Regions from separate parts of the Ureibacillus sp. 179-F W5.1 NHS genome, predicted to be linked through region 2. Evidence: a T-box and tRNA genes for the amino acid it is inferred to sense, from the RefSeq annotation. Region 2 holds a T-box; the other holds one or more tRNA genes.
The links. The T-box of region 2 lies ahead of ACH0B5_RS12820 (valine--tRNA ligase). A T-box ahead of a tRNA ligase gene usually reads a tRNA of that ligase, here a tRNA-Val.

Region 1: it has a tRNA-Val gene. The T-box ahead of ACH0B5_RS12820 (valine--tRNA ligase) is inferred to sense a tRNA for this amino acid. The anticodon was not compared.

Annotation. Positions count from the first base shown of each region.
Region 1 covers NZ_JBIQFG010000021.1:773-4,200, forward strand. Annotated here, with positions in the region: gene ACH0B5_RS10555 (hypothetical protein) at 177-551, shown strand; gene ACH0B5_RS10560 (hypothetical protein) at 541-1,035, shown strand; tRNA gene ACH0B5_RS10565 (tRNA-Val) at 1,391-1,463, opposite strand; gene ACH0B5_RS10570 (class I SAM-dependent methyltransferase) at 1,566-2,171, opposite strand; gene ACH0B5_RS10575 (YqjF family protein) at 2,323-3,048, shown strand; gene ACH0B5_RS10580 (hypothetical protein) at 3,184-3,393, shown strand.
Region 2 covers NZ_JBIQFG010000030.1:554-3,981, reverse strand. Annotated here, with positions in the region: gene ACH0B5_RS12820 (valine--tRNA ligase) at 1-2,126, opposite strand, end outside; T-box leader at 2,190-2,448, opposite strand; gene ACH0B5_RS12815 (hypothetical protein) at 2,621-2,818, shown strand; gene ACH0B5_RS12810 (hypothetical protein) at 2,795-3,428, opposite strand, start outside.

The DNA.
Region 1 (3,428 bases), on a different contig from region 2:
CAGTGGCTTCAGTAAAATAACATTATAAATAAATAAAGGGGAAATGAAACTTTCTAATCGTTCAGTCGTTTATTATTAATGACTATTGTAGTATTTTGTAGAATTTAATCGAAATTTAGTGGTTTTCAAAGTATAATAACTTGGTCAAATTAGTTTATACAAAGGAGGTTTGAACAATGGAATGGACTTTAACTGGACTATTTATCGTGGCAATACTACTACTCATCTATTCTATGTACAAAAATAAGCAAGCTACAAAGATAGAACAACGCGAAATTGACACGGTGTATATGACGATAATGGAGGAGATTACTAAGCTTCAAAACGAAGTTCAAATTTTGAATTTAGAAAATGAAATTCTTTCACAAAAAGCTGGGCTTAGTAATGAGGAAAGAGAATTACAGCGAAAATTACTAGATTTATATAAGAGAAATTTTAAAGTGGAGGTTATGGCCGCTAAATTAAAGCTTGAACCATCAGAGGTGGAAAAGCTTCTAGCTCCATATGTGTCATTAAAAAAGGAAGGGAGAAAGGTAGCAAATGAAAGCTAATCTGATAAATAGCTTTGCTGCAGGTCTTCTCATCAGTGCAAGTGTTTGTGGAATTGTCTATTTTTCACAGTCTACACCGAAAGGACAAACGAATCAGGTGACAGCGAAGTCCCCAACGGAAGAGGAAATGAAAACGAGTCTCTCGAATGCTGGGTATGTTATTTTAACTAAAACAGAATGGGACGAACAACTAGCTGCAGCAGAAGAAGAGGCAAAAGGTCAACAAACTCAAAAAGAACAAACGGACCAATCGGAAAAGCAAGATAATGAGAAAGTCATTTATCGTACGGTTATCAATGTGGCATCAGGAATGACGAGTATCGAAGTTGGAGATGCATTAGTGCAGGGGGAAATCATTGATAATGCGATGACCTTTTTCAATGAAGTGGAAAAGAGAGGACTGGCAAATGATTTAAAGCCTGGTACCTACAAATTGGATAGTAATATGTCGTTAGATGAAGTCATCAATACGATTTTTCAGTAAGAATTACTCTTAATTAATTCTTTAGAAATATGCTGCGCTAGTACTTCTGAATTCTTCTAGTATTGTCTCCTCCTCCCAATGTTCACCAAAACAAACTCTTTTAAGAGATCAAGGTTATAAAGCATTGTAGTAGCTACCATTTATTCAATAACAACTTTTCATAAATTGGGAATGCTTCAAGTAAAAGACAAATCGGAGGAAACAATATCCTAGCGAAAAAAATTTTAATGAGTACAAGTAGTGCCTCCAATCAGCTTTACGCATTTAAAATTTCGATAAATTCAAATACATTAGAGAACAAAGACAAAGGTCGACAAACATTAATATCCCAGTGTTTGTCGACCTTTTAATTGAATGGTCTCGACTGGGTTCGAACCTGCGACCCCCACCTTGTCGAGGTGGTGCTCTCCCAGCTGAGCTACAAGACCTTGATTATTCTATTTACATATTACCATATGTAATAAAAAAATCTATTAAAATTTATAATGAAAACTAAAAAATGCTTTTCCCTCGTGAATAGATTTTAGTTTTTATGTTAAACGATAAATGACAAATCTTTCGTATGGATTTTTTTCATATAAAATAGGAAGCGTGATTTCCTTTATAAATTGAAAGGATAATTGGGTTTCTAAAAAATATTGATAATCATCTGAAGGGTAATAAAAAATTAAATCCATTTCTCGTTTAGTCTTCTCATAGGACAACATTATATTATCGAATACTTTCATAAAAACTTGTATGGAAAACGGATTAAAGAAATAAAATTTATTTTCATCAGGTTGAATTTCATATTTTTCTGCTAAACAACAGTGAAAAAGAATGGATCCTTTATTTTTTCCCACATTTCTAAAATAACTTTTTTCATTTTTCATTGCTTCATCTAAAAAATGTTGATTCATATCGATTCCTACACAATTGGCATGAAACATATAATGAATGAAGAAATTTAACCTTCCTTTACCACAACCAAAATCGACTATTGTATCCTGGTCATTGACTTCATAATGTTTAAACAACTCTTCTAAAGCTGTATAGGGGGTTGGTTCATAAGGGTGATAATGGATGGAGTTATTAACTTCCATTTGTTTTGAACGTGTATTTATATGGAGCATTTTATCGTATTGATATTCTTTCAACATGTTGCCTCATTTCATTTTTCAGTAACTACATAATCATAGCATTTCTTACACCAATTTTATAAAGTTTTTAATTTGTTTAAGTGACTAATGTTGGCGCCTTTCGTAAAAGATGTTACTACTAATGATTTGTAAGAAGGGTAGGAGCATTTTGATAAAAAGTAAATATAAAAGTTATAAAAGGGACTATCCGTCTTTACCATGGATAATGAAGCAAACATGGATTGATAATTTGTTTATCCATTATCCAGTTAAAAAGGAAGTTCTTCAAAAACTTGTACCGACTTCGTTAAAAGTGGATACATATGATGGATTTGGGTGGGTATCCGTTGTTCCTTATCTCATTACTGACATGCGCGGTAGAGGTCTTCCACCGTTACCAGGTATAAAAGAATATCCAGGATTTAATATCCGTACATATGTAATGGTGAATGATAAACCAGGTGTCTTTTTCTTTTATCTGGCAGCAGCCAACTGGTTTGCGGCTAAATGTGCGAAAACCTTTTTCGGACTGCCTTACTTTTTTGAGCCACTTAAGATGGAGCGGCACGATGAATCTGTATTTTTTGAAGGAAAAATGAGTAAAGGACAATTTAATTGTCAATATCACCCGATTTCTACTCCATATATGACATCAGCAGGTTCTTTAGATGAATGGTTATTGGAACGTTATTGTCTTTATACAATAAATAAGCAAGGTAAACCACTACAATGTAATATTTTACATCCATCTTGGATCGTATTTGATGGGGAGGCCAAGATACAGGAAAATATATTAAGACGGAATTTTAATATAGTTCCTGAAAGCGAAAAACCTATTTTACATGTTGCGAAAAGGGCAGATGTACGGATTTGGCCATTAGTAAAAGGGGAATAAAAATCAAGTCATATCTATTATTTCTTCCGAAAAAAAATAAAAATTTGAACAAATAGTGAAAAACATATGGCTATTTTGTGAACGATTGTTGTATACTATGTATATAGTAATACAACACAAGGGGGAGTGACGATAATGTTCAAATTATTTACAAATGTTTGTGCGCTACTTATCGTTTCTGGAATTATACTATTTGTCGCAAGCTTCTATACAAATATATCCATTTGGTACGGAATTGAAATAGCAAAATGTGGAGGATTTTTATTTATTATTGCCATATTTATGCAACTACTTTTTGAAAAAGAAACCGAAAAGAATCATTCAAAACAGCAGCTAGTTAAATAATGCAATAAAAATAAATGCGCATAATTGGAAAATCC
Region 2 (3,428 bases):
GTAATTGACTCGCCTTCATGTGGAAGGTGTTGCCAAATTTCTTCTGTAATGAAAGGCATAAACGGATGTAATAATCGCATTGTTTGATCAAGTACGTAAGCAAGAACAGAACGTGTTGTTTTCTTCGCTGCTTCATCTTCTCCATAAAGAGGTAGTTTCGCCATTTCAATATACCATGAACAGAAATCGTCCCAAATGAAGTTATACAATTCACGGCCTACTTCACCGAATTCATAACGATCTGCTAAATTTGTTACCCGCTCAATCGTTTCATTTAAACGAGTTAAAATCCATTTATCCGCAACATTTAAATGACCTGTTAAATCGATTTCCTCATATTTCATCCCATCCATGTTCATTAAAGCGAAACGGGAAGCGTTCCAAATTTTATTGGCAAAGTTCCAAATCGATTCTACTTTTTCTGTTGTATAACGTAAATCTTGACCTGGAGATGATCCAGTTGCTAAGAAATAACGTAAGGAGTCGGCACCATATTGGTCGATTACTTCCATTGGATCTACACCATTGCCGAGGGATTTACTCATTTTACGTCCTTCACCATCACGAACTAACCCATGAATTAATACATCTTTAAATGGACGTTCCCCTGTAAATTCTTTCCCTTGGAAAATCATTCGAGAAACCCAGAAGAAAATAATATCATATCCCGTTACTAATGTACTTGTTGGGTAGTAACGTTTATAAAGTTCATTATTTTCATCAGGCCAGCCCATAGTAGAGAATGGCCATAGAGCAGAAGAGAACCAAGTATCTAATACGTCTTCATCTTGCGTCCAATTTTCTGCATCTTTCGGAGCCTCTTTCCCTACATAAACTTCTCCTGTTTCGTTATGATACCAAGCTGGGATTTGGTGACCCCACCAAAGTTGACGTGAAATACACCAGTCACGGATATTTTCCATCCAACGGGAATACGTATTTTCAAATCGGGAAGGAACAAAGTTTACTTTACTTTCTTCATTCCCTTGTAAGTTAAGAGCAGCCTCTGCTAACGGTTGCATTTTTACAAACCATTGTTTTGATAAATATGGTTCCACAACAGCACCTGAACGTTCTGAGTGACCTACAGAGTGGGTATGAGGCTCGACTTTAATAAGTACTCCTGCTGCCTTTAAATCTTCTACAATTTGTTTACGGCATTCGAAACGATCCATCCCTTGATACTTTCCAGCATTTTCATTCATCGTACCATCTTCGTTCATCACGAGAATACGTTCTAAGTTATGGCGGTTACCAACTTCAAAGTCATTTGGATCATGGGCAGGTGTCATTTTTACAACCCCTGTACCGAATTCCATATCTACGTAATCATCTGCTACGATAGGAATCTCACGACCAACGATTGGCAGGATAACGGTTTTACCAACTAAATGTTTATAGCGTTCGTCATTTGGATGAACGGCTACCCCAGAATCACCAAGCATCGTTTCCGGACGAGTTGTTGCTACTTCCAACACACCTGAACCATCTGCCAATGGATAATTCATATGGTAAAACGCACCTTCAACATCTTTATAAATTACTTCAATGTCAGATAAAGCTGTTTTTGCTGCTGGATCCCAGTTAATAATCCGTTCACCACGATAAATTAAGCCTTTTTCATACAATGAAACGAATACTTCTTTAACGGCATCCGATAAACCTTCATCCAATGTAAAACGTTCTTTTGTATAGTCAAGAGCAAGGCCGATTTTTGCCCATTGCTCACGAATATGGCCAGCATATTCTTCTTTCCATTCCCACGTTTTCTCAAGGAACTTTTGACGGCCTAAATCGTAACGGGAAATCCCTTGTTCGCGAAGTTTCTCTTCAACTTTTGCTTGTGTTGCAATACCAGCATGGTCCATACCAGGTAACCATAATGCGTCGTATCCTTGCATACGTTTCATACGGATTAAAATATCTTGTAATGTCGTATCCCATGCATGCCCTAAATGTAATTTACCTGTTACATTCGGAGGTGGAATTACAATGGAATAGGGCTGCTTTCCGCTTTCAGGCTGTGCTTCAAAAAATTTCCCTTTTAACCACCACTCATAACGACCCGCTTCTATACTTTGGGGATCATACTTCGTTGGCATTGTTAAGTTTGGTTGTTCTGTCATATTGACTCCTCCTTATGATATTTTTTAAAAGCGAATAAAATAAAAAAACTCCTATCGCCCTATCAAAAGGACGAAGGAGTTTTGATTCTATTTTTCGCGGTACCACCTTTAATTCCGAGATAAGGTTATCAATTCAAACGAAATAACACTAATATCTCGACACTCATTGTGGTAACGGGGTTTACCCGGCATTTTGCTACTATCATTTCACAAAAGCTGCTCCAAGGCTACGTTCAAATGGTTGCAAGCAGAAACTTTTCAGCTACCGTTTCCTCTCTTAAGCAAGCAAGCACATTTTACTCTTCCTGTTCATCGCATCCATCATTATTCACTTCACTTTTGTCAACCGATGCAATTTGATGAAACCAATTTAACAATTCATCATAACTATATAGTATAAGACAACGGTTAAACAAAGTATAACTATTCTTATTGTATAATATACCATTAACAGTTTTCAAGTGACATTAAATTTGATGAAAGGAAGTGAAAATATGAAAAAACGAAGTAACTACAATCCCTATTTGTTGCCACCATGGCTTAGGAAAACTCGATTTTTTTGTAAACAAATTGCCATTCCCATTGCGGTTTTCCAAGCTATCCGAACATTAATAGTACCAACAACTGGCGATTTTATTTTATTACTCATATTAGTTTTATTATGTTGGTTATTTGCGAATGATTTTATTTGAGAAATTTAGAATCGTATACGACTCCGTTAATTCTTGATAAAAATCATCCGTATCCGTAGGGAAATATTGAGTCGATTCCACTACTTTATCTTTATTTACAGACTCAGATGTTTCTTCACTATTCTCTACAAGGTTACCACTAGAAAACGTAATATGATCCAATGATTTTCTACTACTTTCATAAGAATCGAATAATACGTTCTCATTTTCTACAACTAGTTCCAGCTCTTCAGTCGGAGTTTGTCCAGAGGTATTAGTTGTATTCTCCACCTCTGGTTGCATTTGAGCAGTTGATGGTTCTTGAACAGTTGGCTCCTCTGGAAAAATAGCATCATGTCCAAAACGAATTTCTTCTGTCATCTGTGATTCTTCTTGTTGTGTTTCATCTTCGTTTAACTGTTCAGTAAATGTGATTGCTTCGTTCAATGGTTCAAGATTCGCTGTTTTTTCTGGTATCGTAGGTTGTTCAGGGAAAACGGCTTCATAATTAAATTGAATTTCTTCAGTTACTGGAGGTTGTTCCGATGACGAATTTTCCACTTCGTAATGGAATAAAGCACCTTCGACAGATTCTTCAAATTGACAATCAACATCCCATTTAAATGTACAA